Regions from separate parts of the Staphylococcus condimenti genome, predicted to be linked through region 2. Evidence: riboswitches for the same ligand, from Rfam matches in the RefSeq annotation. Region 2 holds a riboswitch; each other region holds the start of a gene.
The links. Region 2 has a riboswitch for thiamine pyrophosphate ahead of tenA (thiaminase II). Riboswitches for the same ligand answer to the same signal wherever they lie in the genome.

Region 1 (11,293 bases), 470 kb from region 2:
TCGTCCAGGTGTTGTAGTCACATATGACCGTAACTATGTTTCTAACCAATTATTACGTGATAACGGAATCAAAGTAATTGAAATTACTGGTAGTGAATTGGTTCGCGGTAGAGGGGGCCCTCGTTGCATGAGTCAACCGCTATACCGTGAAGATATCTAATTTCAAAGTGATAGCTTGGCTTTAAATGAAATGGATTGCATCAATAGAAGTGATTCGAAGTCTTTGTTTAAAGCCTTGCTTCCAATTAATAATACTGCTTTGAAAACAAATCTAAAACGGCGGCAGTCGACAAATAGCCCGCGTACTTATGAAGACCGCACGAAAAACTGTTAAAGCAGTATGCGTCAAAAACTTAATAAATTGACAACACATACTTAGCAGCAAAGAAAGTTTGATTTTTGCTTTTGTATAGCTGCAAGTGTTAAAGGAGTTTTGAAAATGAGCGAACAATTAGAACAGAATAAACTCAGTAAAACAGCTTTAATCGGTTTGGTCATTGGTTCGATGATTGGCGGCGGTGCCTTCAACATCATCTCAGATATGGGCAGCAATGCCGGCGGATTAGCGATTATTATTGGCTGGATTATTACTGCAATCGGTATGATTTCACTTGCATTTGTCTTCCAAAACTTAACAAATAAACGGCCGGATTTAGACGGTGGAATATACAGCTATGCACGTGCAGGTTTCGGCGACTTCGTTGGTTTCTCTAGTGCATGGGGATACTGGTTTGCGGCATTCTTAGGAAACGTTGCTTACGCGACATTGCTGATGTCAGCAGTCGGCAACTTCTTCCCGATATTTAAAGGTGGAAATACACTACCAAGTATTATTGTGGCCTCTATCTTACTTTGGGGTGTGCATTTCTTAATATTACGCGGTGTTGAAACAGCAGCATTAATTAATAGTATAGTAACAGTTGCGAAATTAATCCCAATATTCCTAGCTATCGTATGTATGTTGGTAGCATTCCATTTTGACACTTTTATGGCAGGTTTTGCAGGAATGAAAGGCAATATTACGTTACCGCTTAACTTTTCAAATATCATGGAACAAGTAAAAAGTACTATGTTGATCACTGTATGGGTATTCACAGGTATTGAAGGAGCTGTTGTATTCTCAGGTCGTGCCAAAACTAAAAAAGATGTGGGTACAGCAACAGTTATCGGACTTTTACTTGTATTAATTATTTACTTCTTGTTAACAGTACTTGCACAAGGTGTAATTGAACAAGGACACATTTCACAACTAGATCAACCATCGATGGCTTCATTACTTGCACACATCGTGGGACCATGGGGTTCAACAGTTGTTAATATCGGATTGATTATCTCAGTGCTCGGAGCATGGTTAGGTTGGACACTCCTAGCTGGAGAGCTACCATTCGTAGTAGCAAAAGATAAAATGTTCCCTAAATGGTTTGCAAAACAAAATAGTAACGGCGCACCAGTAAACTCATTATTAATCACAAATATATTAGTGCAACTCTTCTTAATCAGTATGTTATTTACAGAAAGTGCTTATCAATTCGCGTTTTCACTCGCATCAAGTGCCATATTAATTCCATATGCATTCAGTGCTTTCTACCAATTTAAATATACAATTCAAGAAGATCGTAAGAGTCACGTTCAATTAATTATTGGTATCATTTCATCAATTTATGCAATATGGCTCATTTACGCAGCAGGTGTAGATTACTTATTGCTTACAATGCTGCTTTATATACCAGGTCTTTTCGTATACTACACTGTTCAGAAAAATAAAGGTCAAAAATTAATTACACGTGATTATGTATTAATGGGCTTCATTGTACTTTTCGCAATTATAGGTATTATCCGATTGGCAACAGGTGCAGTTAGTGTATTTTAGTACTTAACTTGGTTTATATGATTAATTCTAGAATATAAATTATTTAATATGATTGTGGAAAGGCATTGATTTCAAAATGGAAATAATGTTTTGAAGCAATCATATTCTTATATAAAGAACTTTTTGAAAGGGATGTAAGTAGTCTGTAGTGATACAATTCCTAAGTTAACTACTGATTATGATACAATGGGATTGTTGAATTAAAAAAACGAATTTAAGTTGCAGGAACACACATCCATTTACAAAAAGACAGAGAGATGAGGTGAATGTGTATGAGCAAGGTAACAGAGACTTACCAGTCTTCTATTCAAACATTATCTAAAATTTTAGAAGTACCATCAGGACTGCTCGTTCCTCATCTTTCTGAAATTTATGTTCGGAATTATGAGAAGGGCCAAGTCATTTATTATCAAGGTTCTGAAGCAGATAGTATTTATTTATTAATTGAAGGATATATTTCTCGTGAACAGTTAAATGAAAATGGTGATAATTACTTAATGTTGAATCGTGACAGTACACTCTTTCCGATCAACCATCTTTTCGAACAAAATCATTATGAGGAAACTTGCATAGCGCTGACCGACGCATTGATTGTACGCATACCCAAAAATCTAATTGAATATTTGAGTAAGAATAACGAAGACACTTTTGTTAAGATATTCAAATTATTGAGAAGCGAAGAACAAGTATGTATGAATCGCAATATGGCATTGATGGGACGTAATGCTGAACAAAAAGTTATTAATACTTTACGCACACTTTGCGATACAATTGGCACGGATCAAGGTGCATATTATGAAATAGATAAAGTGATGACAGTGACATTATTGAGTAGTTTGGCAGGTGTATCCAGAGAAAAAGCCAGTCATGTTATCAAAGATTTAAGCAATAAAAACCTCGTGTTAAAAAATTATCAGACTTGGACTATCAGCAAATCACTATAAAAAAGAGCAGCTGCCTTATCTTCTGGGCAGCTGCTCTTTTTCATCAATTTTCTAATAAAAGATATTTTACATATTCAGCTTCTTCTGGTGATTTTAATAACACCATTATGACATCATTACCGCTTACTGTACCTAATACATGCGGTAATTGCATTTGATCGATACAATAGTTGATTGTACGTGCAAAGCCAGGTTCTGTTTTAATTAAGATATAACTATCTTTGACAATAATTGAATTAACACTGTCCTGGCGATATTTTTTGAACGCTTCGCGATAGCTTTTCGCAGAATTTTTTTCTGGCAATACATAATATGATTGATCCGCACCATTTGGGACTTTCGTGACATTAAGATACTGTAAGTCTTTTGCTACAGTTGTCATACTGAAAATCAAATTATATTGTGCCTCCAAAATTTCTGATAACTCACGAACAGTCGAAATTTTATTATTTTTTAGCAATAATTTAATTAATTCAAGACGCTTTTCTTTCTCCATACCGTCATCCCTTAAATTTATAATTATACATTATTATTGTATTCTATAAGTTGACTGAACTCAATCGTAAGTATCCATATTTTTGAAATTTTAATACTTTGGATAAAAATGCTATAGAGTAAAAGGAGTTGTTAAACTGCAGCTCCCACTTAGGATAAATACACTTTTTATTTGTATTGTATATATGTGTAAGCGGCATGTATTATTAGATATTGCTAAACCACTTAAAAATAAAGTTAATATATATAAAACGCAATAATTATGATAGAATGATATGAATAATATAATTAAATACATCATAGGGGGTGCATCAAGATGATTATATTCATGGAAATTATGATCGTTACAATTATTGCGCTTATTTTAGAAGAACGCATGACGAAACATGGAAAAACGACAAAGACGCAATGGTTTAAACGTATGGCTACAATAGGGGCAATTGTTGTATTGATTACAATTGGCATATCGTTTATTCAAAATATTGATGCAGTAATAGCTGGATTTAAAGAAGGATATTCTAATTACGACAATTTTTAATATATTCATATAAAATGGTACAAGTCAGAAGATAAGCTCCCTATAAAGCAGACATTGAGAAAGTGATTGCTTTATAGGGAGCTTTGTTCAAATGGTTTTAGATTAATTTGGTATATTTAAATAAAAGAAAAAAGGAAATTTTTGTTATCATCAATCTTATTAATTCCTATTTCATGGATTTTGATAATTGTTGATATAAGTTTTCTGCATAAGTGTCACTCTCTATTCCATGTATATTCATACGCCCGTCTTTAAACAACGTCGCTGAATGTCCCTCAATATTCATCAATTTTACAAAGGCATTGGATTTTAAAATGTTCCCAGGGAAAAGAGCTGCATTTTCAAAATATTGAGGTTTGAAACGAAACACATAAGTATCACCGCAACTGCCTTCTACCCATTTAGGTTGCGCAATGCCAAGACGTTCATATTCCCCGTTACCGCATACGGGACAATTAGCGTTTCGTAGATGACTGACATTGATACTTTGTTGTTTTATATTAAAAGGCTCAACCGTTATCAATTTCCCTGAAAATCCTTTGCCTGATAAATACCGCATGACTTCAGCAATTTGATAACTCACAACTTGCATGATAACAGGAGGTATGACACCATTAATTGCGCAACTTTCTGCAGTTTCAGGTGTTTCCTGCATTAAACAACGTAAACAAGGGCCTGTGAAATCTATTGCATAAATTGAGCCTTTGCCTCCGACAGCAGCACCGTAGACCCATGGCAAATTGAGTTTATGACACACTTCGTTAAATAAGAAGCGTATTGCAAAGTAATCCATTCCATCTAGAAGGATATCGGGTGAAGCTTCTTTTATCATATCTTCAATATTCGTAGGTGTGATTTCTTGATAAAGAGGATGGATTTCAACACTTGAATTAATCTGCGTTAGTTTTTCTGCAAGTGCATAAACTTTCGGATGCATTTCCATTGCGTCATTTTCATCATAGAGTGCTTGACGATGTAGATTAGATATTTCTACGATATCCATATCTACAATGGTTAATTTTCCAACACCCATGCGCACTAATTGTTCTGCTAAATGACTGCCTAACGCACCAGCACCCATCACCATGATATGTGCATTTTCTAGAGCTTTTTGTCCCTCGTTGCCGAAAGGAGTATAACGAGTTTGGCGACTGAAGCGCTCATCTGAGTGTATGTTATGATTGGAATCTTTCTCAGAATGATGCGTGTTATCTATCATAGGAAGCCAAGTCCTTCACTAGGGCTAGAAGCTTGTGCAGTATATTTCACTGGTATACGACCAGCTTCATAACTTAATCTTCCAGCTTCGATACCTAATTTCATCGCTTCAGCCATTTTAACCGGATCTTTTGCACGTGATACTGCAGAATTTAATAATACCGCGTCTGCACCGAGTTCCATTGCTTCAGCAGCATCTTTTGCAGAACCGATTCCCGCATCTACTATGATTGGGACATTTGCGTTTTTGACAATATAACTAAGGTTCAATGGGTTATTAATACCGCGTCCAGTTCCAATCGGAGAAGCTAAAGGCATCACAGCATGTACACCTAATTCTTCTAAACGTTTTGCTAAAACAACATCTTCAGCAATATATGGACAAACGATATAGCCACGTTCTAATAAGATTTCACAAGCTTCGTATGTTGCGATTGGATCAGGTAGTAACGTTTCATCATCGCCAATAATTTCAACTTTAATCATATCGCATACACCTGCATGCTTTGCAATTTCAGCAATACGGATTGCTTCATCTACTGTTTTTGCACCAGCAGTGTTAGGGAATGTTACAAAATCTTTTAAATTCACGTTTGCTAATGGGTTCGGTAAATTTTTATCATATAAATTCATGCGTCGTACTGCGAAAGTTAAGACATCTGTACCAGAAGCTTCAATCGCTTTTGTTTGAATTTCTTCATTATCAAATTTACCAGTTCCTAATAATAATCTTGATTCCATTTCATATGGTCCTATTTTTAACATCTTATCCGCCTCCAACAAATTCTAATAGTTCTAGTCGATCATCTTCGCGTACGATTTGGTCTTTGAAATCGTCACGTTGAATTAAATTTTGATTATGTTCTGCTATGACACGTTTTGGATCTAACTCTAATGATTCCAAAATGTTTTGGATACTGAGTTCTTCATCAAACGTAAATGGATCGCCATTAATGATGCACTTCATAAGATTCCCTCCCCAATTTAAAAGGTGCTAATTCTTCTGGTCGCTCACCTGTTTTCAACCATTCTGCCATCAGTTCTCCGATAATCGGTGACAGTAAAATGCCATTACGATAATGACCCGTGATTACCCAAAGACCAGGTTTTGTTTCATCCATAATTGGTTGTTCGCCTTGTGTCCAGGGGCGTACGCCTGACCAATATTTTAATTCGCGGCTGCTCGCAAGTTCTGGAACACGTTCAATCGCTTCTCGCAATAACCACTCTTTGCCTTCAACACTGACACCAACAGAATAATCATCAAAGTAACTAGTAGCACCGATTAAAAAACGGTTTGGCGGTTTTGGTACGATATAGCACCCGTTAGTCATAAACAGTGTTTGTTTTAAATCTAAATCGTCATTTTCTACTAATAAGACTTCGCCTTTGACACCACTGACTCTTTCTTGTATTTCAGAATCATGCGCTAAAAATCCTGCCCAAGCTCCTGCAGCTACAACTACTTTTTCTGCTTTTAATTCAGTCGTTTTGTTTTTATTTTTAATTGATACAATATAATGATGATTTTCTCGTTCTATATTTTCTACATTTGTATGATTAAAGCGCGTTACTGAATCATCTGATGTCAGTGAAGTGTGCAAGGCTTTTGTATAATGATTCGCATTAATTTGATGATCATGAGGCACATACATCATTGCTTCAGAACTTTTAACCAGGTAATGTGTCAATTCGCCTAAGTCTGTATTATTTAAACATTGAACATCGTTATCATGTTGATGCAAAAATTCGTATTGTTGATGCAAATCGTCTACGTCTCTCTCATTTGTCGCAATCTTGATAAGTCCATTTTGTTGGTACTGGATATCGATACCAGTTTCTTTTTTTAAAGTTATACTTAAAGCGTTGAATTTTTCTCGTGATTTTAGAGCAAGTCGGAATAAAGGACTGTCTTCTTTAAATTCATTCTGTGCACCCAACATACCTCCTGCTTTATAAGAAGCATGCTGTCCTTCAATATCACGATCGATTAATGCAATTTGCATACCGCTATCTTTTAAATGACGAGCTATCGACATTCCAATTACGCCTGCACCAACTATAATTAAATCAAACATTTTTACTCAGCCTCCTTTGCTGAACGAATGGTCTCTAAATCCTGTTCTCTGAAATACGAAATCGCAGCAATGCCTGAAAATCCTTTTGGCACAAGACTTAATGTGTCTGCATTTATGCCACCTAATGCAACAACTGGAATATTGACATTTAATACTGACTCGATTTCAGAGTTTGTCCTTGGTGTTTTTCCTGGTTTAGATTTTGTTTGGAAAAGGTGACCGAACAAGATATAGTCCAAGTTGTGCGCCTCAGCTGCTTGCGCACTTTGGCTGTTATGTGTCGACATACTGACGCAAATATCAGGGTTTGCTGTTTTAAAGTTGTACGCACGTTCATCTCCTTCACGAAAATGAATGGCATTCAAATCTAGTTTTTGTAGAGTGTCGGTATCAGTATGGATTGTAATTTTGTCTTTAGGAAAACCTGCTTGCATTAAATTTTTTATGAGATTTATTAATTCTTTTGGTTCCATAGGTGTTCTGAAAATTAATGTATCAATCACTGATTCAATTTCTATATAGTGTATTAAATCTTGTTGGGTTAATACGCGATATGGCGTTATCGCAACATACATATTAAATACCTTCTTCGATTTAGCCACAAAAAAAGCGCTGCTTCCATATAGGAAAACAGCGCATCAAAAAGTGCAATACGCCACTTTCCTACGCCAGTATAAACTGGATCAGGTTCCAAGAATTTTCTCATCCCTATGAGAATCTCAGCCTGTATGAACAGGCACTTCCAGTGGACTTATTGTTATTTTTCTTTGTTAAGCAATGCGAGAAAGTGCACTAACAAATCGTGTAGCGAGGTATTAATGCAATATTTTCATAATCTTAAACCGCATCACCATTACTTTACAAAATCATCATAAAGGAAGTAGGGCGAAAAAGCAACAGGTAAAGTAAAGAGAGTTTATCAGTATAATTTAAATTCAGAAATAGATTGTATTATCTTTCTTTTAAAAGTAAAATGTATTTAGCATTCAATGCAACACAATTCATTATTAAATTAATAATAAGGGGCAAATTAAAGATGAAAGTTAAAAGTTTTAAAGTAGGAATGGCAGCAGTTTGTGCTATTGTAGGCTTTTCTTTTTCAGGTATGAGCGGAGAAGAAGCACATGCGGCTGGGGACTATTACTATAATGGAATGGCAAGTAATAATGAGGCAACAGCTTATCCGAAAGCTAAAAAAATCTCAAATAGTGTCTTAGACATTCATCATATTTCAAATACAATGAATACGAAATATAAAGCAGTTGGAAGAGTAAGTAATAAAGATGGTTGGAAAGGTTTAGGAAAAGACAGTATGGGAACGGGCACAGTCATCGGCAACTATACTTTCGTTACTAATGCACATGTAATTGATAATGCGAAAGGTTCTGCAGCTAATCCAAAATATATTTCATTCGATATGGCAAGAGATGGATCTAAACGTCCTTATACTTTTCATGCTACAAAAGTCGTGAAAGTACCAAATGCAGATGTCGCTTTGGTGTATACGAAAGAAAAAATGTCTAAATATGCAACACCATTAAAATTAGCTTCAAATTCACAGATTAATGGTCTGAAATATAACACGAAGTTATATTCTGTAGGTTATCCTTGGCAAAATGGCGACAATACAAAGACGCATTGGAGCAGTTACCGCTTCATCCAAAAATCTTCAAACGGTACTGAATTACAAACGAAAGATAAATTCCGTGCAGGTGCGTCAGGTTCACCAATGGTCAACGGCAATTATCAAATCTTCGGTTTACGTACGTATGGCTACAACATATGGGCAAATTCAACAACAAATTACGCCAAAGCAGAAATGGCTGGCGGCGAAGCAATGAATGGTGCCACAGGCAACTTCGTTCGTACACATATTAAATAATAGAATTCAAAAAAGCCTTTGCTGAAAATCTATAGCAAAGGCTTTTTGTTAGAAACGATATATACTTTTATCGTTTCGACGATAGAAGCTGCATCGTTGTGCGGTTTGCATATTGGTTGAACCATCGCAGCAAAGACGACGATAACCACCAATAATACCAAAAAGAACCCCTTACTACGCCAATAGTAAGGGGTTTGGTATGCCATAATGTTGTTGTATTTATTATATTTTACTTACCTTCTTCAATGCACAAGTACATAAATATAACTATAGATAATATAAAATGGTCATCCTTAATTACAACACAACTGTATTTTCCTTTTCGTGAATCATTTCAACGATTTCATTCTTCTCATTCATTACAGCTACTTTAGGTGCATGATTTGCAATTTCAGTTTCATTTAATTGTGCATATGTCATAATGATGACAACATCATCCACTTCAACAAGGCGTGAAGCAGCACCATTCAAACAAATTTTACCGCTTCCGCGTTCTCCTTTAATCACATACGTCTCAAAACGTGCACCATTATTGTTATTAACAATCGCTACTTTTTCATTCGGTAAAATATCTACCGCATCCAAAATATCTGCATCTATTGTAATACTGCCCACGTAATTCAAGTTTGATTCAGTCACACGTGCGCGGTGAATCTTAGCATTCATCATTGTTCTAATCAATTTCTTCATCTCCGATTATAAGATTATCTATCAAGCGTGCTTTAGAAAATTTAACTGCGAGCGAGATGAAAATACGACCTTTGATGTGATGCTGCTCGACTAATTCAGGATAACTGTAAACGGCAACTTCATCAACATGACCGCTTGTATGCGATTCTAAATAAGCAGTGACCGCTTCCACAATTATTTTACTCTCTCTTTCGCCTTCACGATAGAGTTTTTCAGCCAGTTTCAAACTTTTTTGCAAAGCAGGTGCTTCTTGGCGTTCTTGCTCTGTCAAATACACATTGCGCGAACTTTTAGCTAAACCATCGTCTTCACGTACAATATCTTGACCCACAATCGCAATAGGATGATTGAAATCTTGAACCATTTTTTCGACAATCGCAAGTTGCTGGGCATCTTTTTTACCAAAGTAAGCACGGTCAGGCTGTACGATATTAAAAAGCTTATTTACAACAGTGACAACACCATTGAAATGAATAGGGCGTTGCGCTCCTTCTAAAACTTCAGCCAATCTGCCGACTTTTAATGCTACTCCGATTTCATCAGGGTACATCGCTTCTACGCTTGGATGAAAGACATAATCGACACCAGCAGATTCAGCGGCTTTTGTATCTTTTTCAATATCACGCGGATAAGCATCATAATCTTCGCCAGGTGCGAATTGAAGCGGGTTTACAAATACACTCGCCACAGTCACATCATTCTCTTTAACCGAACGACGCATCATTGTTAAGTGGCCATCATGCAATGCACCCATAGTAGGAACAAACCCGATAGATTTGCCGTCATATTTAAAATCACGAGCAAGACGCTGCATATCTTGAATACTTGTAATTACCTCAGTCATTAATCTAATTCCTCCAAGATTTGTTTCTTATACGTATAAGCTTCTGAAGGGAAGATACCTTCACGTACTTCTTTATGATATTGATGTAAAGCCTCAACACCATTTGAAAAATCACCATATTGCTTCACAAACTTCGCACGATGTTCTTGACCGTAATTCAACATATCATGATAGACCAATACTTGTCCGTCTGTATCTTTGCCTGCACCGATTCCGATAACAGGAATATCTAAGCGTTCAGAAATTAACGCAGCTAAATCACTCGGTACCGCTTCTAATACCAACATCACAGCACCCGCTTCTTGGACTGCTTCAGCATCTGAAATCAACTGTTTTGCTGCTTCTTTTGTAGAACCTTGCATCTTATATCCCATAATGCCGACACTTTGAGGTGTTAAGCCTAAATGAGACACAACAGGAATACCCATTGCTGCTGCTTTCGTAATAAAACTGATTAAATGTGCACCTTCAGCTTTAACTGCATTAGCTTTTGTTTCTTGATATAAACGCAGCGCATTTTCTAAGTCTTTTTCATCGCTGATACCCACAGTACCAATCGGTAAATCGACGACTACGAAGGTATTTGGAGCACCGCGACGTACTGCTTTTCCATGATGAATCATATCGTTTAAAGTGACTTGTACAGTACTATCATAACCAAGTACGGTCATACCTAAAGAGTCGCCTACTAAAATAGTATCAATTTCAGCAGCTTCTGCTTGTTTAGCACTTGG
Region 2 (11,293 bases):
TCGGCAGTAATCACTGCTGAAAAAGTACAACCTGTCCCGTGTGTATGTTTAGTATCATACCGTTCACTTTCAAATACTTCTAACCCATCTTTTGTAAAGAGATAATCTTTGGCAATATCTTCATCTTCAATATGACCGCCTTTTATGACAACACCTTTACTGCCTATTTCATTAATAAAAATATCTCCTGCTTTTTTGATTGCTTCTTCAGAATCAAGCTTGAATCCAACGATTTCTTCAGCTTCTGGTAAATTCGGAGTTGCAACATCAGCAAGCGGTAATAATATTTCTTGTAAAGCCTGCTTACCTGCATCGTCCATCAATGAATCTCCGCTTTTAGCTAGCATAACTGGATCGATTACATATGGAATTTCTGGATGTTTTTCTAAATAACTTCGAATCAATTCCATCATTTCTTTCGTTGCAATCATTCCTGTTTTAATTGCTTGTGGTAATTCATCATCAAAAACACTATCTAATTGTTCTTTTAACCACGTAATATCTAAATTATGAATATGTTGGACCCCTTTTGTGTTTTGGGCAACAATGCTTGTAATTGCAGCCATTCCATATACTCCGCAAGCATGGAATGATTTCAAATCTGCCATTACACCCGCTCCGCCTGTAGGGTCTGTACCAGCAATTGTTAAAGCTATTTTAGGTTTATTCATACTCTTTCTCCTCCAAATTGCCATTTTTCGCTTGTATAAGCCATATTAAAAAAGTTCAATTCATGTACTGTACTTTGCAAATAATTTTCTCTCACTTCATTTTTTTCAGTTTCAGACATATTTGCTGTTAATTGATTCATTAAATCATCTAGTACTTCAATTAATGGGTCCATTTCTGTGTTATAAAACTCAAACCATTTTGCTAAAATCGAGGACTTATTTAAATTCGGATCTTTCATTGCACGTTTTGCAATAATTGCATAAACATATGGGCATGGTGCCATTGCAGCAATTGCATATGCGGCATTTTCATGCGCATATACATTGTAGTACATATGCTTAATATAATGATCACCACTAGGCGGCCAAACCTTTTTTTGTACAATTTCATTATAGTTTTCACCGATATAATCAGCCATATATTCGTGTGCTTCTACTTCACCATTTACTATAAATTGAATTTGATCAACTAAAAAGCGGACACTTTCTAAATCCGGCATTTTCGGTATTAATAATGCATAAATATTTGCGAACTCTCTTAAGTAAGAAGCATCTGCTCGTAAATATTGGCGTAAAGCTTCTTTTTCAATATCACCTTTTAAAAGTTCTTGGATAAAATGATCTTGATAAATTTCATCAATAATCGGCTGTGCATCTCTCTCTAATGTTTCTGCAAAATTCATTTCAAAATCCTCCAATAAAAAAACTGCAAACCTTCGTAGGAATGCAGTTTAATATTTAGAATCTTTATTCTGAATATACTACTTTCCTACGTTGGTACGAACCAAATCAGGTTATAAGGGTCTAGTCAAACTATCTCAGCCGTCAGGCGCCCCTAGCAGTTTTATAAAGTTTAGTTTTTAATACAATTTAAATGTATCAAACCCCTTAGTGTTATGCAATGTTAAAGGGTTATAAACAAAAAAGCCGAGACAAAAGTCTCGACTGAAGTTTAAATTAATATGCCCAGTGTCCTGCACCATTACCATTATCCCACAAAGTAAGAGCTGCTTGGTCTTGAATATGTTCAGGAGCACTAGCTGGGTTTACGCCTCTCCAACCTGCTGGAGCAACTGCATCCCAAGTAGTTTGTAGGAATTGATATTTACCTGCTGCACCTGAATAAGGGTTAATTGCATGAATATCACCACGAGATTCACGGTATACAATTGCTTGTAATGCTGCTGGAATATTTCCATAGCTACCTGAATTTGATGCTGTATATGATTGTTTTGGTGCAGTATAGCTAGTTGATTGTGTGTTATAGCTATAATTTGTATTATTGTATGATTGTGTATTATAAGTTTGAGTTTGTTGAGCTACTGGAGCTGCTTGTTGTTGAACTGAAACTGCTTTAGAAGTTGATTGAACTGGTTGTTGAACAGTTCCAACTGCTACATAACTCCACTCCCAATATGTACCATTAGATTCGAAATGGAATTCATAACCTTTGTATTCAAAATCAAAATCATATGCACCTGTTTGTACAGGATGTTGATTTAATTCTGCAGGATTATTTAATGCTGTTTCCGCTAATTTAGCTTGTTCTGTTGTATTTAACTCAGCTGCATCCGCATTATGTGATGCCACTCCTGTTGCTAAAAATGCTGCTGCCGCTACTGATGATGTCACTAAAAGTTTCTTCATTTAATAAAAATCCTCCTATAAGGTAATTACATATATGATTTATTCGCTACAACTATAATAGCATTTAGTACAATAACATAGGTTACAATAATATAAATGTTATGTTTCATTCGTTACGTATGTATTACAAAAAAGCGGATTCCATTCTTAAAATAAGAACGGAGTCCGCTTTTTGGATGTAAAACAATTAATTTTAGTTTAATAAATTAAGCTGTTACCCAGTGACCTGCACCAGCGCCGCCATTATATAATTTAACTGCAGCTGCATCTTGTACAGATTCTGGAGCACTTGCTGGTGAAACACCTCTCCATTGAGGATCTACAACTGAATCCCAAGTAGTTTGCAAGAATTGGTATTTACCTGCTGCACCTGAAGATGGGTTAATTGCATGAATATTACCACCTGATTCACGTTGTGCAATTAATTGCAAGTGAGCAGGAATGTTAACAGATGAACCTGATGAAGCTTGAGCAGGTGCACTGTATGATTGTGCTTGTGTATTGTAAGATTTAGTTTGTTGTTGAGCTGGTGCTGATTGTTGTTGTGCTACTGGAGCTGCTTGTTGTGCTGGTGCAGCTTGAGTAGTTGTTGCTTGAGTTGGTTGAACTGATGAGTTAGAAGCTGATGTTGCATTGTAGCTCCAGCTCCAGTTAGAACCATCTGATTCAAAGTGGAATTCGTTACCGTTATATACGAAATCAATATTATAAGCACCTGCTTGTACAGGGTGTTGGTTTAATTCTGAAGGGTTATTAAGAGCTGTTTCAGCTAATTGTTGTTCTGATTGGCTTACTTCTGCTGCGTGAGCGTTATGTGAAGCTGCTCCTGTTGCTAAGAATGCGGCAGTGGCTACTGATGATACTACTAATAATTTTTTCATTTAAAATAAATCCTCCTATAAGGTAAAAAGTTTATATGATTAATTTGCTGTATTCATAATAGCACCAAAAAAGTTATCATAGGTTACAACAATATAAATAGTATGTATCAAATTTTACATGAATATTACAAACAAAAAGCGGATTACCATCCATAGAATGATAATCCGCTCTCGAATTAATTGCTAATATTCAAATATAATAAGTCTCTAACTTATGCAGTTACCCATTGGCTTGGGCCAGCTGTGTCATATAATTTTTGAGCTGCTGCATCTTGTACTGCTTCAGGAGCTTCTGATGCTGGTCTACCTTGATATTCTGCTGGAGCTACTGAATCCCAAGTAGTTTGTAAGAATTGGTATTTACCTGCTGCACCTGATGATGCGTTTACAGCATGGATGTCGCCACCTGATTCACGTTGAGCAATTGCTTTTAAGTGATCGTTAACTTGTACGTTTGAACCAGAATCAGCTGATTGTTGTGCTGGTGCTGATTGTTGTGCTGGTTGTTGTTGAGTTTGCTCTTGAGCTGGTGCTTGTTGAGCTGCTGGTGCTTGTTGTTGTGTAGTTTCTTGTGCTGGTGCTTGTTGAGCTGCTCCGTTTGCATTATAACTCCAGCTCCAGTTAGTACCATCTGAGTTAAAGTTGAAGTTATACCCTGAGTTGTCAAATGCGATATTATAAGCACCTTCTTGAACAGGTGCATCATTTAATTGTTGTGGATTATTTAAAGCTGTTTGAGCTAATTGATCTTGATTTACATTGTTATCTTCGGCTGCATGTGCGTTTGCGCCTACTCCTACTGCGAATAATGCTGCTGATGCTGATGAAGCTACTAATAATTTTTTCATTTCTGAAATTCCTCCTATAAGGTAATTGTTTTTTCGCGTGATTAATATCATCAATTTGCAGTTATAACTATATCATCTGAAATAGCAGTGTAGGTTACAGGCAAATAAAAAAAACCTTCTGTCTTTTACGCTTAAATTACGCTAATTCAATTTAATTAGGTGGCTAACGGTCTAATTATAAACCTTCATAATAGTCTCTATCGCAAGAAACAAGTTTGTAACTATGTAATATTCATGTAATTATTCAGATAATTTAATTGTGTTTTAGTTTATTTTTACACCAAAATTCACACTGAATTTCTTTGAAATTTAGTTGTTTTTCTAAAATCAATACCTAAAAAAGACCCCACATAATTAATATGCAGAGTCTGGATGAGTATTTTCATATAAATTGAGAATTAGAATGAATGAAATAATGTGAATTTACATCTTTGATTGAGATAAGTTAAGAATAGCTATGAATATGTGAATAATATTTAGAGTTTATGCTTTAAGAATTTGGGATGATTCATTTAGATAGGATATTATCTACTGATTTTGAGGATCAGTTGTAACTGAGAGCAACTGATGGTCTTGTAAGGCAGGGCTACCTTCAAAGTCATCAGTTATAGTAGGTTGATTTGAAGAGGAACTTTCATTAGAGTTTGGATTTGAAATAAATTTGATTGTTTCAACAACTAATTCAGTCATAAAATGTGTTTGTTTATCTTTTTCATACTTATAAGAACGCATGTGACCCGTAATACCCACAAGAGATCCTTTTTTAGTGTATTTAGCAATATTGATTGCTATCTTTCCATACGCTTTACAAAAAATATAATCAACAGCTTGCTGTGTTTGACCTTGATAATTATAATTTCTTTCTGTGGCTACACTAAAACTGGCAATTTCACTCCCCTCCTTTTCTGCTAACTGAGGGTTACGAGTTAATCGTCCTACAATTACGATTTTATTTAACAATTTTTCACCTCCTATGTATATATCATATTCACTTCATTATTTTTAGTCAAAACGTAAAAATGAACTTATTAAAGTACTTTTCTGGTCATTTTTTACTTATCAACTGAATTTTTTTCAGTTTTTGAGCTATACTAGTATTAGTATTTTAATATTTTGCAGAATTTCAAAAAGATTGGAGTGACTTCCTATTGAAAACATTTAAAGCAGTCAGATTCCAAATTGTCACTAAAAATGGCGGGGTTATTGAATACGAGCTATATGATGGTGTAATTATTAATAAGGAACAAAGTGGTACAGGTTGGTTATTAGAAATCGTTATTTCCAACAACCACTATGACATTATGAAAGAATATATGGACGATGAAGCTTTACTTGATATTCGTGTAGTCATCACTCGACCATCTAATGATCCTGCACTATTTGACGCCACGATTAAAAACATCTCATTATATGGAAATGAAAATATGTCTGTTATCTTTGATTGTCATGTCTATACACTTAGACAGGTCTATGCCGAAAATTTATTAGCTCAACTTGTAGATGAAGGTCTAGAAGGGGAAGAATTAAAAAAATCATTTAATAGAATGATGCAATCAAAACCACGACTAAAAGACGAACGACGAGAAGAATAAAAAAACGCGTTATACTTTATCATGTAGCCATGAAAGTATAACGCATTTTTTTATACATCTTGTATTGCAAAAGTCAGTTCGCAACTGCAAGCAAGTTGTCCATCAACTGTTGCTTTAGCTATACCTTTACCAATCGGTCCTCGCATTTTAGTGATTTCAACTTCTAAAGTTAATGTATCACCAGGTGTCACTTGTCTTTTAAAACGACACTTATCGATCCCCGCAAACAAAGCAATTTTACCTTTATTCTGTTCGCTATTCAGCAAAGCAACTGCACCTGTCTGTGCTAATGCTTCAGTAATTAATACGCCAGGCATTACTGCGTAATCAGGAAAATGTCCTTGGAAAAATGGTTCGTTTCCTGAAACTTGTTTAATTGCTACGCAACGTTGACCTTCTTCATACTCAACAACTCTATCAATCAATAAAAATGGTTGTCTGTGCGGGATAATTTCTTTTATTTGATTATAGTCAAAAACTGTTTCCATATGCTAACCTCCGAAAAGCTGTTTGAAATGTCGCCATGTCTGGTAATCAAAAAACGATATGGGATTCTCATGATTAAGCAGATAACCGATAATGATTCCGACAAAGAACATCAATATTATCAATGTAACGATAATTATTATACCAAATCCTATCGGAAGATGTGTCAGTTTTCTATATTTATACTTAATCATCAAGAATCTCCTATTCACTTACACGTTCGATATCTGCACCGAGTGATTTTAATTTACCATTGAAATTCACATAGCCTCTATCTAAATGTTTCAATTCAGAAACTTCTGTTGTACCTTCAGCCACTAAGCCAGCTAAAATCAATGCAGCACCTGCACGTAAATCTGTAGCTTTTACTTGAGCTCCTTGTAAATTACTCTTACCAGTAATTTTAGCATTTCTGCCTTCAACAGTAATTTGTGCATTCATACGTTTAAATTCACCAACATGCATAAAGCGATTTTCAAATACGGTTTCAGTTATTACTTTATGCCCTTCTGCAGTTAGTAATAAAGCCATAATTTGAGACTGCATATCGGTTGGGAAACCAGGATGCGGTAGTGTTTTAACGTCAACTGGTTGTAATTCACCTTCTGCTGAAACGCGAATACCATCTTCTTGATAATCCAAAGCAACTCCCATTTCTTCTAATTTATACAGAAGACTTGTCATATGTTCTCTAATTGCACCACGCACAAAAACATCTCCACGCGTAATAGCACCTGCAATAATAAGCGTTCCTGCTTCAATGCGATCAGGTATAATTGCATGTTCTACACCATGAAGTTCTTTAACACCGTTGATTGTAATCGTATCTGTTCCTGCTCCAGAAACATTACCGCCCATTTCATTAATATAATTAGCTAAATCTACAATTTCAGGTTCACGTGCTACATTTTCAATCACTGTTTTGCCATCAGCTAATGCTGCTGCCATAATAATATTTTGAGTAGCCCCTACACTTGGGAAATCCAAATGGATGTCTGTTCCTTTTAAGCCATCTTCAGTCTCTGCAAAAATAAAACCATTTTCTAAATGAATTTTTGCACCCAGTGCTTCAAAACCTTTTAAGTGTTGTTCAATCGGTCTGCTTCCAATCGCACATCCACCTGGTAAAGCTACTTTAGCATGACCAAGTCTTGCTAATAAAGGGCCCATTACTAATATACTAGCACGCATTTTACTAACATATTCATAAGGCGCTTCAAAATTAAGTTTTTTCGTTGCATCTACAGTAACACTATTATTTTTTTTATTGTACGTAATATCCGCATTTAATGTTGATAATACATTATTTATTGTTTCGACATCACTTAATTCCGGAACATTATGTAATGTACTAGCTCCTTTTGAAGCTAGCAATGATGCCGTTAAAACTGGCAATACTGCATTTTTTGCGCCTTCAACTTGAACTTCTCCTTCAAGACGATTACCGCCTTTGATTACAATTCTATCTCTAGTCATTATTACTCCTCCACTTTTTAACTCCTCTGAACATCTTCAATTCAGACATTCCTTCACTTCTACTATAACTTTATTATATATGGAATTACTATTGAATTACACTTTATCGCTTATTTCCCTAAGTATTTCAATTGAGTTGAGAATTGAAGCAAATCTATTATAAAATTGCTAACTCCTGTACCTATTACAATAGAAATAAAAATAAGTAAGACTTGTACTTGCACAGGATATCCTTTTTTAAAAAATTGATCTAATCTCAAAGCATTGAGTGCCCAAAAAGCAACACATATACAAACCACGTGTAATATTAAATGTGCAATTGCAAATTGACCTAAATAATCCATAAATGATGTCTTCTCCTCAAATGTTTACTGACTAACATTGTACATTATATTGACTAAAAATCATACAATCTTGTATATAATAACAAAAAATCCACAACTATTTTACAAACTGAAATTTAGATAAATCAAAAAAATAGGATATATCTCAAAATGAGATATATCCTATAATTTATGGTGCATTATTTTAGTAATTCCGAAACTTTAAGACGATTTTCAGCACGTTCTAAAGCTCGTTTTGCTCTGTTAATGTCAGTATCTTCGTCATTGTTATTCAAATGTGATTCTGCTCGTTCTTTAGCCGATTCAGCACGTCTGACATCAATATCTTCAGCTTTTTCTGCTGTTTGTACAATTATTGACGTTTTTTCTTGTCTGATTTCTACGAATCCATCACTAACAGCGATGTAATCAATTCCATCTGTATAATGTACTTTAACATAACCAGTTTGAATTGCTGTTACAGTCGGAATATGACCATACATCACACCCATGTCACCGCCAACTGTTTGTAAAACAGTAATTTCAACATTATCTTGGTTATAAACAGAACCATTAGGAGTAACAATATTAACGTTCATTGTGTTCATTAAACTTTACCTCCTAATTTTTAAACTTCAACACCCATGTCTTTAGCTTTCTCTAATACATCATCCATGCTGCCGACTAAACGGAATGCATCTTCAGGAATATGATCATATTTACCTTCTAAGATATCTTTGAAGTCTTCAACTGTACGTTTTACAGAAACATAAGAACCTTTTTGACCAGTAAATTGTTCTGCTACGTGGAAGTTTTGAGATAAGAAGAATTGAATACGTCTTGCACGTTCAACCGTACTCTTATCTTCATCAGATAATTCATCCATACCTAAGATAGCAATAATATCTTGTAATTCTCTGTATTTTTGTAATGTTGCTTGTACACGACGAGCAACATCATAGTGTTCTTGTCCAACAATTGTTGGTTCAAGTGCTCTTGAAGTAGATGCCAATGGATCCACAGCTGGGTAAATACCCATTTCTGTCAATTTACGTTCCAAGTTAGTTGTTGCATCTAAGTGAGCAAATGCTGTTGCTGGTGCAGGGTCAGTATAGTCATCGGCAGGTACGAATACTGCTTGGATAGACGTGATTGAACCTTTCATTGTTGATGTGATACGTTCTTGTAATTGACCCATTTCAGTAGCAAGTGTTGGTTGGTAACCAACGGCTGATGGCATACGACCAAGCAATGCAGATACTTCTGAACCTGCTTGAGTGAAACGGAAAATGTTATCGATGAATAAAAGAACGTCTTGTCCTTTAACATCACGGAAATATTCAGCCATTGTTAAACCTGATAATGCTACACGCATACGCGCACCAGGTGGCTCGTTCATTTGTCCGAATACCATTGCTGTTTTTTTGATAACACCACTATCGCTCATTTCAAAGTACAAGTCATTACCTTCACGTGTACGTTCACCGACACCAGCGAATACAGAAATACCGCCGTGTTCTTGAGCGATGTTATTAATCAATTCTTGGATTAATACTGTTTTACCAACTCCGGCACCACCGAATAGTCCAACTTTACCACCTTTAATATACGGTGCTAATAAGTCTACAACTTTGATACCAGTTTCTAAAATTTCAACTTTAGTTGATAATTCATCAAATGGTGGTGGTTGTCTATGAATTGGTTCACGTGGTACTGATTCAGGAACTGGACCTGCATTATCAATAGGATCACCCAATACATTAAATACTCTTCCTAATGTGTCTTCTCCGACAGGAACACTGATTGGACGACCTGTATCTTTAACATCGTCACCACGTTTGATTCCGTCAGTTGAGTCCATTGCGATAGTTCTAACAACATCATCGCCTAATTCAAGTGCTACTTCTAATGTAAGAGATTCTGTAGTGCCATCTTTTTTAGGTACATCTAGCACTAAAGCGTTATTAATCTTAGGAAGTTCGTCATGATTAAATCTTACATCGATTACTGGACCCATGATTTGTGTTACGCGGCCTACACCCATTCTTTTTTTCCTCCTTTAAATACTATTCAAGAGCAGTTGCGCCGCCGACAATCTCAGTAATTTGTTGAGTGATTGCAGCTTGACGTGCTCGGTTATATTGTAATGATAAATCGTCAATAAGGTCGCTCGCATTATCAGAAGCATTTTTCATAGCAGTCATACGCATTGCATGTTCACTTGCTTTTGCATTTAGAATCGTGCCATAAATTAAACCTTCTACATATTGCGGCAAAATAATATTCAAGATTGATTCTTTATCAGGTTCAAATTCATATGAAGACATTTGTCCATGACCTGAACTTGCATCTTCTTTACTTAATGGTAATACTCTTTTAGCAGTCGGTTTGCTTTCAAGAACATTGACGAATTTATTATAGTAAATATTTAATTCATCGATATCGCCGTTTTCATATAAATCAATTGCTTTCTTAGTGACAGGTTCGATTGATTTGAATGTTGGCTGATCTGGTACATCAGGCAACGCATATTCAACCTCAATACTTCTATTTTTGAAGAAGTCTATCCCTACTTTACCAAGAACTAACAATTTATAATCACCTGGATTTTCTCCACGTTCTTGAATATCATGTAAAACTTTACGTAAGATATTAGCGTTATACGCACCTGCTAATCCACGGTCACTTGAGATAACTAAGTATCCACGCTTTTTCACTGGACGTTCGACAAGCATTGGATGATTAGATGTTGTTTGACCCGCTACAGCAGTAATTGCATTTTGCAATTTATCCATATAAGGTTTGAACTGATTTGTATTTCGTTGTGCTCTGTTTAATTTAGAACTCGCAACCATGTTCATTGCCTTAGTGATTTGATTCATTTTCTTCGTCGATTTAATTCTTGAATCAATATCCTTTAGAGATCCCATTATTTCACCACCTTATTTAATACTTCGCTTCTGTATTACTCAGATACGCTGAAACTGCGTTTGAAATTTTCAATTGCGCTGTTCATTGCTTCTTTATCTGGTAATGTACCTTTGTCTTTGATTTCATCTAATAAATCTGTTGCATTATTTTTAGCCCAGTTAATTAATTCGTTTTCAAAACGAATAATATCTTCAACCGGAATATCATCTAAGAAACCATTTACTAATGCATAGATAATCAATACTTCATTTTGAACTGGAAGTGGTGCACCTTGAGGTTGTTTCAAGACTTCAACCGTACGTTTACCACGTTCTAATTTTTTAGCTGTGAATTCATCTAAATCAGAACCAAATTGAGCAAATGATTCTAATTCACGGTAAGAAGCTAAGTCTAAACGTAATGTACCTGCAACTTTTTTCATTGCTTTAATTTGAGCTG
Region 3 (11,293 bases), 760 kb from region 2:
GCAATGAGTTTCCAAGCGAATTTCAACCACTGAACGTAAGAAATTTTAGCTACTGCAAGTGCCCCCATTAAGATAGCAGACGTCGGGAAGAGCACATTACTAATAGAATCACCATATTGGAAGGCAAGTACAGTTAATTGTCTATTAATATGCAGTAAATCCGAAATGGGTACCATTAATGGCATTGTAGTTAATGCCTGTCCTGAACCTGACGGTATAAAGAAGTTCAGGAAAAACTGGAAGACAAACATCACGATAATCACAATAGATGAAGGCACATCATTTAATAATGTAGTCATGCCATGGATAATACTATCGATAATCTTTCCTTGTTCTAAAATAACTACGATACCTTTAGCGAACCCTACAATCATTGCCCCAAAAAGTATGTCTTTCATACCATCGATGAACGCATCAAATGTACCATTTAAACCGAGCCCGCTAATTAATCCTGCAAGTAAACCTGCCAACACAAAGTTTGCGCTCATTTGATTGAATGTCCATTCATAACGAAAGATTCCATAGACATTAAAAATAATAGCTAAGACAATCATACTGAGTGCCAATGCTTGTCGTTTAGTGAATCTTTCGTAGTTTATTTCTTTATGGCTGTTCCCTTCTTCTTTTTCAAGCTGATAGACAATACTTTTCTTCGGATTACGTTTTACTTTTCGAGCATAGATTAAAACTGTACTAATCGCCGCCGCTAAAATAAACAGATAAATAATAGTTCTCAGTCCCCAACCTGAAAACATCGGTAATTCGGCAACGGTTTGTGCAACCCCAACAGTAAATGGGTTAAGCATTCCGCCAATAAATCCGCTGGCAGCACCGAGTATTACCATAGCTGCACCAGTCATCGCATCATATCCCAACGTGCGTGCAATGATGACACCAATAGGCACAAAAATAATAGTTTCTTCTGCTAACCCTATCGAAAAACCTAATATCGAGAAAACTGTCATTGTAAGTGGAATCATTAAAATTTTAGATGATCCTAATGACTTGATGGCTTGATTGATTCCATTTTCAAAAGCGCCTGTTCTATGTACAATGCCAAAAGCTCCCCCAACCAAAAAGATATAAAATACAATTTCTCCACCAGTTAATAGCCCTTCTGGTACTGCACGAAATAAATCTAAAAATGATACGCCATGTTGTGCAATTTCATGATAAGAACCAGGTACTACAAGCGTTTGCCCTCCTTTTTCTTCACGCTTATATTCACCGGCAGGAATGATATACGTTAAAATACAGGCTACAGCGATAATCATCATTAATAAGGCATAGGTATGCGGTGTTTTAAACTGAAATTTCTTTTGTTTCGATGATTTTGTCTTCCTCTTTGTTTCTGTTGTCTCTCCCATAAACAAAACCCCTTTTATTTTAGATGTCTGAATTTTCTTATTTTTATAATTATAACCTAATCTTAAAGATTTAGTCGGTAAATATTAAAGAAACAATTTTGTGCATTCATAATAAAAAACAAGCTGTTGATTCACAGCTTGTTTTCATCTCTATTGTTCTTAATATGTACACTTTTCTTGTTGTTATTATAAATAATCGAAGCAATACCTAAACCAATTAAAAATAACATGATCAAGTAAATAGAAGGACTAGCACCAATATAAAAATGAAATAGTAAAAACAAAAGTAAAGCTGCAATAAAGTAAATTGGTATAAATCCTTTTCTCCAAAAAACAGATTGACGCATTTCATTTTCATGTTCCAGTTTTGATTTAGCCATATAATCCCCCTCCTTACATTACTCATCTCACATTGTTAGCTTATCATATTGAATATTCCTTTAAAAAATGAATATAATATTGTATTGCTTTTCTTTTTATCTTATATTTAGAATAAATATAAGAGAGGAATTCATCATGTTATTATTCGGCATCACATTATTAATTCTAATCGTCAATTATTTAATCTTTCGCCTCATCGACAAGGATGTTATAAATCAACGTAATTTACTTATCGGTTATCGTACACCATCATCGTTGAAATCATCAGAAGCATGGACTGTTGCTCAAAAATATTTTCAACAAAATTTCAAACGAATCCACATTATATTCTTAATAATAAGTTTTATATGGATTTGGTTTGATTTAATAACCTCATATAAACAAATATCATTTTGGATACAAGTTCTAGTTTATTTAATAGGCACTGGATTAATTATTGCCCTTACCGAAATCAAACTTTACAACTTCAATCACAAACAAAAAGGCTAGCAACACAGCTAGCCTTTTGTCATATATTCAATTAATGCTTAACTTCTTTCTCGGCATTCGAATGATGATTTGTAGATTCATCTGACGTTCCGCTATTTTCATGCGCTTTTTCTGCTTCCCATTTTGCTTCTTTTTCTTTTTGCTTTGCTTTACGTTTCTTTTCTTCACGTACAGCCATCACAATGAAACCTACTGCCAAGATTGGGAATGACATTCCTAACCAGAACATTCAAATCCCTCCATTCATCTAAAATTATCTGCTAGAATTCCTTTCTATCATAACACTTTCACCATCTTGTTTTCACGCTTAAAATGTTAATAGTGCCCTTTCTTGACACGTCTACAAAATCAAGCTACATTGAAAGTAACAAAATAATACGCACTAGGGGTGTTTTTTAAACTGAGATGAGGATTTCCTCAGACCCTTTGAACCTGATCTAGCTGAAACTAGCGTAGGAAAGTGTGAGATAACCGCAGTATGCACTGGTTTGCTTTTATACAGACCGCAGACTGCTCTCTGCCTACGCTGATTCTAGTAATCATGCGTATTTTTTTATGTTCATTTATAGAAAAAGGGAGCGGATGAATATGGCAAAAACAGTACTCGTAACAGGCGGTGCACGTGGGTTAGGTGAAGTAATCAGCAAAACACTTGCTGAGCAAGGTTTCAATATCATCATTGATTATAACCAAAGTAAAGAAGCTGCTGAACAACTTGCAAAAGAAATTGGAAATGAACAGGCTATTGCATTGCAAGCAGATGTAACTGACCGTAAAGAAGTAGACCAGCTGGTAAAAGAAGGAACTGAGAAGTTCGGCCGTATTGATGCAGTTGTGAACAATGCACTTGTTGGTTTTAAATTTGATCCAACAGCACAAAAAGCCTTTCCTGATATGAGTTGGGAAGACTATCAACAACAAATTGACGGCACATTAAAAGCAGCATTTAATGTGGTTCAAAGTGTTGTTCCTCAATTTATTGAACATCAAAGCGGAAGTATTGTAAGTATTGGTACTAATCTTTATCAGAATCCTGTAGTTCCTTATCATGAATATACAACTGCAAAAGCTGCCTTAATCGGCTTCACGCGCAATATCGCATCTGAATTAGGACAATATGGTATTACAGCAAATGTTGTTTCAGGAGGACTTTTAAAAACAACAGATGCAAGTGCTGTAACTACACCAGAAGTCTTTGACTTAATTGCACAAACTACACCGTTGAAAAAAGTGACAACACCTCAAGATGTTGCCAACATGGTTGCTTATCTAGTATCTGAATCAGCTAAAGGCATTACTGGGCAAAACATTACAGTAGATGGCGGTCTTACAATGAATTAAAAACGTACATTTAAAATTGCATTTTATTCTAAGTAATAAAGCAGTTTTTCAATAGGAAATAAATGATTAGGGAGAGCGTGTTCTCCCTCTTTCTCATTCTTTTAAAATAATTAATCTGAGGTGAATAGTAATGTCCGAGCAAAAAAATAAACAACTGCATATCGGTATTCTAATTTTTGGTTCTGGCCATCACCAAGCAGCATGGCTCATGCCTGATTCAAGCGTAGAACGCATTGGAGATATTACTTACTATCAAGAGTTAGCACAAACTGCAGAACGCGGTTTATTTGATGCTGTCTTTTTTGCTGATAATCAGTCTTTTCCTGCTAAAGACGATACAACAATGCCTGCTTTTTGGTTTGATCCAATTGTCAATTTGACAGCTATTTCACAGGTAACAGAACATGTAGGTTTAGTTTCAACAATCTCAAGTACATTTTCTAATCCCTATACAGCTGCAAGACAATTATTAAGCCTCGACCATATTTCTGGTGGACGTGTTGGTTGGAATTTGGTTACTTCTATGACCGATTTTGAAGCCAAAAATCATGGTATGGCAGAGTTGCCGAATCACGATGAAAGATACGCAATTGCTGATGAATTTGCTGAGGTAATGAATGCTGCATTTGAATCCTGGCATCCAAAAGATTTTAAACATAATCGTGAATCAAATAAGTTGGTCGACTCTGAAAAAATCCAGCCTTTTAACCATAAAGGTGTCAATTTTGCAGTTAAGGGCCCACTTTCAACACCAAGCAGCCCGCAAGGCAAACCTGTCGCAATGCAAGCGGGAGCTTCAAAACAAGGCGTAGCTTTAGCAGTAAAATATGCAGATGCTGTTTATTCTGTTTCATGGAATATTAAGCAAGCAAGAAATTTCAGAAAGCGCATGGATACTGAGATTGCTAAGAAAGGCAACACTGACCGGAGTCTTAAAATTTTTCCGGGTTTAGTAACCTATGTAGGACATACGCACGAAGAAGCTTTAGAAAAGAAAGCAGCTTTGGATGAAAAATTACCAATTGAAACTGCTTTAAAGCAATTAAGTTTCTTCGTTCAACAAGACTGCACTGAGTGGGAACTAGATGAAAAAGTACCAGGTTTACCTCCAGTTGAAGATTTCACTGGACCCGTAGGACGTTATGAAACAGTATTAGAAATTATTAAGGATACGGATCCTACAGTACGTGAATTATTAGGTTACTTGAATGCAGGCGGTGGTCATTTAACATTGATTGGTACACCAGAAGAAATTGTGGATGAAATGGAGCATTGGTTCAATGAAGGCGTAGCAGATGGTTTTAATTTAATGCCACCAACACTTCCTGGTAGTCTTGAAGATTTTGTTGATTTAATTGTGCCGGAGATGCAGAAACGCGGTTTATATCGTAAGGAATATAAAGGTTCTACTTTCAGAGAACATTTAGAAGTATAAAGTGTGCGGAATCCGAGAGGTTCCGCTTTTTTCAATTCAAAACCAAATACTGTAGAAAAAATAGCTTGTCTTAAGACTCGCATAGTGAAAATGCGAATGCCTCGAGACAAGCCATCACTGCAATCACAAATAATAAATCTTACTTTTTTAAGTTCATCTTCTAAATTTGCGAAACATTTTAAACTAACAAGTATTAAATCATTCTCCTACTCACTCTCTTTTTTAAATACATGCTGATACTGAACGTAACCTGAAACATAGTGCTCAATATCATCTATCCTTACACGATAGCCATGATGTTTAATAAAGAATGAACCTAAGATTCTTTTAGGATTTTTAAAATACATCGCAAGTTCCGGGTAGAAATAACCTGTACGCTGATAATCTGCACGTGTATGGATAGTATCGATAAGTTCGTCAACATTAATCAACTTGTCGACTACATCTCCAAATCCTTTTTCGCGTGCCTTTGCGATAATATGATAAGTTGCCATTAACATTTCCATGAAAGTAGGGAATGTTGTGATTCTGTTTTTAATATAATCAAGATAACTTGATACGTTTCGAATACCGAACTCAATATATTTTTGTTCAGGAGCAATTTGAATTAATTCATTCGTACAATAACCGAGCCAATGATCGTGATACTGCCAATATTTGAGATGAATAAATCGTTCAAACATGGCTTTGACTGTTTCAAGCCATTTAGGATTTTTATCGATTTGATACAAACGTAATAAGGCCAAAGCAGCTTCTCCATCATAATAAATCACCCGGAATTTTTCTTTAACCTCTAACGTTGGATAATGCAGCACATGCACAGTTTGAGCAGTTTCTGAATCAATCATCGTCAAGATACCTTCTGCTACTTTCTGTGCAGCTTCTAGATATTTAGGATGCTCCGGTTTAATTTGCAGATATTCACAAACCGCAAAGATGAATGCCGCATTTTGTCCCAACTTAATTTCATTGATATTTTTAGTATCATCAAAAATATGACCTGTACCGTTTTGTTCAAATAGATAGTTATTAATGAGATAATCAATGGCTTTCTCTGCAACTGTTACATCTTCTCCTAGATAATGAAGGCCTTCTATCATGGCATAAGTCGATGATGAATGTCGCAAATTATTGTAAAAACTAATTTTTTTATCAAAATGTGGGAAATAGCCGTAATTAAATTTGCCATCAGCCTGCAGTTCATTTTGCAAATGCTTCGTAGATGTTTCAATCATTTTATCGATTTCTCGGGAAAGATTTGTTACGTTTCTTAAGCCTTTTTCTCGTCCTTCTGCGTCCAATTCAAAGACTCCATTAACTTCAATAAAATAACCTTTAGTGTAGAACTTTGTAATGTTTTTGCCTTCATAATCTTTACGTCTGAATGCATTCATTTGTTTTGTATATTTTTTCAGGTAGTTATTGATATTATCTTCAGACAGGAAAAAAGATTTTTTATCTTTAGCTGGACGTACAAAAGCATTGACATTTATTTCTTCAGCCATAAAAGTAAGATTCCAATTTTTATCCAATGCGATTCCGAAATCCACGTAATTGCGTCTGGTATTTTCCAGTTCTTTTCTAACTTCATCAAAAGATGCTTCTTCAGTACGGTAAACAAAATCTATTTTAACCCATTCAGGAAACCTTCCTGCTTTTTTCTTAAATTGTTCATATTGCTTTATGATATCTCTTTTAATATTCGAAGGGTGTTTCAAAAGTTTGATTGTTGCTTTCATATTAGGATTCCCTAAACTAACAAAAATATAATCTCTGCCTAATAAATTCTTCTCTGCTTTTTGTAAAATTTGTTCAACTTCGTTGGTTATATTCATGAGTTCAATTCCCTTCTTCTATATGTATAAAAAGGGCCGGAACAAAGTCCAGCCCCCTATTTAAAGGATTTTATTCCATTTTATCTTTCTTACGGCGTCCGAATAATAATGCAGAACCTAGTGCTGCAAACAAACCACCGAATAATCCAGCTTGTTTATTATCATTACCCGTATCTGGCAATCCTTTATCACCTGAACCATGATGGCCATTATCTCCATCTGAATCATGGTGAGGTTCTCCTGGATGATCTCCGTCAGCATCCGCATCGACATCTGCGTCGGCATCCGCATCGGCGTCGGCATCAGAGTCAGCGTCGGCGTCAGCATCCGCATCAGAGTCAGCGTCGGCGTCAGCATCCGCATCGACATCTGCGTCGGCATCCGCATCCGCATCGGCGTCGGCATCAGAGTCAGCATCCGCATCAGAGTCAGCGTCAGCATCAGCGTCGGCATCCGCATCTGAATCGGCATCCGCATCTGAATCGGCGTCAGCATCGGCATCGGCATCTGCGTCTGCGTCGGCGTCGGCATCGGCATCCGCGTCGGCATCAGCGTCAGCATCTGCGTCTGCGTCGGCATCCGCGTCTGCGTCGGCATCGGCGTCGGCATCCGCATCAGAGTCAGCATCTGCATCGGCATCGGCATCCGCGTCGGCATCAGCGTCAGCATCTGCGTCTGCGTCGGCATCCGCGTCTGCGTCGGCATCGGCGTCGGCATCCGCATCAGAGTCAGCATCTGCATCGGCGTCGGCATCAGAGTCAGCGTCAGCATCGGCGTCGGCATCAGAGTCAGCGTCAGCATCAGCGTCGGCATCCGCATCTGAATCGGCATCTGCATCCGCATCGGCGTCAGCATCGGCATCGGCATCAGCGTCTGAGTCAGCATCGGCATCTGAGTCAGCATCCGCATCGGCGTCAGCGTCGGCATCTGTATCCTCATCTCCGTCTGCCTCACCTGATCCTTGTTGATAAATATTTTCATTATCCCAACTGAAGTAATAATGACCTTGCCCATCTTCTGTAGCATCTGAAGTCATTTCTGCTCTTGTCTTAATAGTTTCGCGGTTTCCATCTTCAGCTTGGCTGTTTAAAATAATAACATAACGACTTCCATTAGAGGTTAAATCTTTAAAATCTAATGTCAGAACTTCTCCACCATTTTCATCCTTATGATACTGCGGATTGAAGTTATAATTTTCATTGACCCAATCAGTTACATCGACTAAATTCGGATTGTTTTCGTCCACATAAAAACTTGTGTTTAAACGCTCTCCGTTTCTAACTTCATAGATTTTAAAGTTGGTTACATTAGGGTTTAATTGAGCAGAGCTATCAGATGGAGTGTTTTCATTTGGCCAATAGTTGTATAAATCAACTTTAGTATTATAAGCTCGTTTTCCTTCAGGGTTTACATATATTGTTTGTGTATAGTCCCCAGTTGCTTGGTCAGTATACGTGATAAATGAATCAATATTCGATTGCGCAGGTGATTGCGCTACACGGTAATTGATATTAACATTATCAGAAAATGATTCTCCAGCAACAGTTGTTGTGACAGGATAATCACCAGAATTTCTAGCATTTGCTCTATCTGCCCATAAAGGTAAATTAAATTTACCTGTAACATTATCATGAGTATTCACATAATCTGTAAATGTATACGTTAATGAATTATCCTTAGAATTAAAGCTACCTGTCGCGACCTTTTGATCACCATTCATCAAATCAGGAATATAGACGCTTTCAGGCGTACTATTACCAAAATAATTTAAGTATTGAGGGAATTGAACAGTGAAATAATCTCCAGCTTTTACGCTATTATCAACTTTCAAGTCAACAGACATATCTGTTCCTTGACTATCGTTGGCTTGAATTGTTTTATTTGATAATTGGTAATTTGAAGCTGTCACTTTGTCATTTACATTAACACCTGTTGGTTCAGCCTGTGCAGTTGCACCACTATCCGTGTCTGTCGATTCAGCTTGTGCCGTTGCACCACTTTCTGCGTTTGTCGGTTCTGCTTGTGCAGTTGCATCGCTATCTGCACCTGTTGCAGCAAAGGTTTGTGCATCTGTATTACTAGAAGTAGAAGACGGTTGATTTAAGCTGTAAAGTCGCATAAATTGTCTTGGCGATGTTGCTAAAGGTTGTGTACTCTCTTTTTGATTTGAATAATTTCTAGCATCATCAGATACATCTTTTAAGTTGTCTGAACCAGTTCCTACATTACGTAAAGTAGGATTGTTAGCATCCGTTACTGTTGAACCATTAGGGTCAAAAGATGTATCGTCAGCCGGCACATCTGCTTCAGTACCTTGCTCTACAGGGTTTTGATTACCATTTTGTTCAACTGGATTTTGAGCTGGTGCTGTTGTATCGTCAACTGGTGCACTGAATAGTTCAGGATTATTCAAACCTGCCGCTTCTGCGCCTTTTGTTTGAGGAGCTTCAAGTTGTTCCTCAGCTGGCTTTGTTTCATCCACGTTAGATGTATTATTTTCTGGTTTTTGTTGAGAGTTTGCAGGTATCTGCTCTGTATGTTGTGCTTCTGTGTTTCCTTGTGTATTATCATCAGTTATTGGTTTTTGTTCTGCTTGTTTATTTTGGTTTATTGAACTTTCAATAGATTGTGATTGTCTACTCTCTACTTGATTTCGTTGTTTTGCCGCTGCTTCTGATTGTTCTTGTTCATCTTGAGTGGTATCATTTTGTGGTTCTGATTGCTGGTTATTTTCAACTTGTTTTTGTCGTCCATTCAACTGGTCGTTAGTCTTTATATGTTCAGAATCATGTTCCGAAGTTGCGTCCTCAGAGTTTACTGATTGTTCAGTATTTTGAGAATCTGGTTTCTCGCTGCCTTGTGCATCTTCTAATTGCGGTTGATTTGTCACTTGTTCATTTGCTACTTTTGGTTGATCTTCTTGTCGTTGAACTTCATGCCCACTTACATTATTGATATTTTCCTTTTGCTGGTTTGAAACTGATCCATTTTGATTTTCTGCTTCTTCAAGTGTGGTAGAACCTTGATTCATTTCTTGCTGACCAGCTTCATTAGGATTTGATTGTACATCTTGCTTACCTACTGTTTGTTCAGAATCACCTGTGGTAAATTCAGTCGTTTGTGCTTTAGTGTCCCCATCATTGACTTGTTCTGCAGCTTGCGCATCATTTGCACTAGCAAATAATGTAATACCTACAATAATTGAGGCTGCGCCTGCAGTAACTTTACGAATTGAATAACGATTGCGTCTCTTTTTTGAAAATTCTTGATTATTCAAATAATCCCTCCTATAAAGTTATAAACTTACACTTAAACAATAACACAATCGCACAATTTAATAAATTGTTTTTATTTGTTTTCACCAATTGTTTAAAATTAAATCTTTGTAAATTGGTAAGTTTAATATATATAATCTCTTTAATAAGAATTTAAAAAATAGAGCTAAATTATAACGTACACTATAACTTGAATTATAATATTTTCATAACTATCTCTTATCTAATACGATATATACAGCTTCTAAATAGCATATAAATGCCGAGTTGTATTATTTACTTATAAATACTCATTAAATATCAACACTTTCTTTATTATATAAACCAATTTTATACAATATAAACTTCTGCAATCTCATTACTTTTGATTTATTTTTCCATTTCTGCCATTATAATTTACAAATAGTTCATATAATTTTTGGGAATTACCTTTTCTTTGTTGTATAAATATATAATTAACGAAGGATGATAAAGATGACTAATAAAAACGAAAAAAAAAGTCTTGATGAAATCAATCAAGAAATTGAAGAAGAATTAAGAAATTATAATCCAGAAGAAGATGAAGATAATAAGAAAAAAAGAAATACACTTTTTACAATTCCAGGCATTCTACTTTTCCTTATTATATTAGGGTTAGCTTGCTATAGAATTTTCCATTTCTTTTTCTAATTTTAAAGAAAGTAAAAAGGAGTCCAGATAGTGTATCTGAACTTCTTTAGATTATGCATTATATTTTTGTAATAACTTTTTAGGAACATGACAATAGTCATCAGGATATTTATCTAGTCTATCTTGATGTTCTTCAGCACTTGGCACAAAATTTGTTAACGGCAAGACTTCTACGACCACTCTTATTCTATCAGGACGGTCTTGAATATATTCTTTCGCTTCTTCTAAATGACTTGCTTGTTCACTATATACACCCGTTCGATATTTAGGGCCAATATCTTCGCCTTGTTGATTTCTGCTATAGGGATCAATGATTTCAAAAAGATGGCCTGTTAAATCTTTAGCACTTACTTTATTTGAATCGAATGTCGTTTTTACACACTCTACATATCCGTCATATTGGCCGTCTAAATCATTTGTTGAACCATTTGCGCGCCCTGCTTCAGTTTCTATAACACCAGGCAATGTCTTTACAAAGGCTTGTACGCCCCACAAACATCC

Region 1: it holds a riboswitch for thiamine pyrophosphate, as region 2 does, so the genes downstream of both, A4G25_RS09835 (thiamine phosphate synthase) here and tenA (thiaminase II) in region 2, are expected to answer to the same signal.
Region 3: it holds a riboswitch for thiamine pyrophosphate, as region 2 does, so the genes downstream of both, A4G25_RS08765 (3-oxoacyl-ACP reductase) here and tenA (thiaminase II) in region 2, are expected to answer to the same signal.

The regions. Positions count from the first base shown of each region.
Region 1 covers NZ_CP015114.1:2,055,376-2,066,668, forward strand. The annotation lists gene arcA (arginine deiminase) at 1-160, shown strand, start outside; gene arcD (arginine-ornithine antiporter) at 440-1,870, shown strand; gene A4G25_RS09800 (Crp/Fnr family transcriptional regulator) at 2,143-2,814, shown strand; gene A4G25_RS09805 (arginine repressor) at 2,858-3,310, opposite strand; gene A4G25_RS09810 (hypothetical protein) at 3,626-3,847, shown strand; gene A4G25_RS09815 (ThiF family adenylyltransferase) at 4,014-5,066, opposite strand; gene A4G25_RS09820 (thiazole synthase) at 5,063-5,830, opposite strand; gene thiS (sulfur carrier protein ThiS) at 5,832-6,032, opposite strand; gene thiO (glycine oxidase ThiO) at 6,016-7,143, opposite strand; gene A4G25_RS09835 (thiamine phosphate synthase) at 7,146-7,718, opposite strand; TPP riboswitch at 7,787-7,897, opposite strand; gene A4G25_RS09840 (trypsin-like serine peptidase) at 8,180-9,025, shown strand; gene panD (aspartate 1-decarboxylase) at 9,323-9,706, opposite strand; gene panC (pantoate--beta-alanine ligase) at 9,699-10,559, opposite strand; gene panB (3-methyl-2-oxobutanoate hydroxymethyltransferase) at 10,559-11,293, opposite strand, start outside.
Region 2 covers NZ_CP015114.1:2,528,852-2,540,144, reverse strand. The annotation lists gene thiD (bifunctional hydroxymethylpyrimidine kinase/phosphomethylpyrimidine kinase) at 1-671, opposite strand, end outside; gene tenA (thiaminase II) at 668-1,354, opposite strand; TPP riboswitch at 1,421-1,518, opposite strand; gene A4G25_RS12185 (transglycosylase family protein) at 1,629-2,318, opposite strand; gene A4G25_RS12180 (transglycosylase family protein) at 2,525-3,199, opposite strand; gene A4G25_RS12175 (transglycosylase family protein) at 3,412-4,047, opposite strand; gene A4G25_RS12170 (single-stranded DNA-binding protein) at 4,576-5,007, opposite strand; gene A4G25_RS12165 (YwpF family protein) at 5,196-5,639, shown strand; gene fabZ (3-hydroxyacyl-ACP dehydratase FabZ) at 5,690-6,127, opposite strand; gene A4G25_RS12155 (DNA-directed RNA polymerase subunit beta) at 6,131-6,319, opposite strand; gene murA (UDP-N-acetylglucosamine 1-carboxyvinyltransferase) at 6,330-7,601, opposite strand; gene A4G25_RS12145 (DUF1146 family protein) at 7,712-7,945, opposite strand; gene A4G25_RS12140 (F0F1 ATP synthase subunit epsilon) at 8,125-8,532, opposite strand; gene atpD (F0F1 ATP synthase subunit beta) at 8,553-9,968, opposite strand; gene atpG (ATP synthase F1 subunit gamma) at 9,991-10,854, opposite strand; gene atpA (F0F1 ATP synthase subunit alpha) at 10,890-11,293, opposite strand, start outside.
Region 3 covers NZ_CP015114.1:1,772,080-1,783,372, reverse strand. The annotation lists gene A4G25_RS08785 (YfcC family protein) at 1-1,367, opposite strand, end outside; gene A4G25_RS08780 (hypothetical protein) at 1,499-1,714, opposite strand; gene A4G25_RS13390 (SdpI family protein) at 1,815-2,237, shown strand; gene A4G25_RS08770 (hypothetical protein) at 2,269-2,466, opposite strand; TPP riboswitch at 2,612-2,713, shown strand; gene A4G25_RS08765 (3-oxoacyl-ACP reductase) at 2,826-3,578, shown strand; gene A4G25_RS08760 (LLM class flavin-dependent oxidoreductase) at 3,709-5,013, shown strand; gene A4G25_RS08755 (hypothetical protein) at 5,220-6,848, opposite strand; gene A4G25_RS08750 (fibrinogen-binding adhesin SdrG C-terminal domain-containing protein) at 6,919-10,125, opposite strand; gene A4G25_RS08745 (hypothetical protein) at 10,598-10,792, shown strand; gene A4G25_RS08740 (peptide-methionine (S)-S-oxide reductase) at 10,844-11,293, opposite strand, start outside.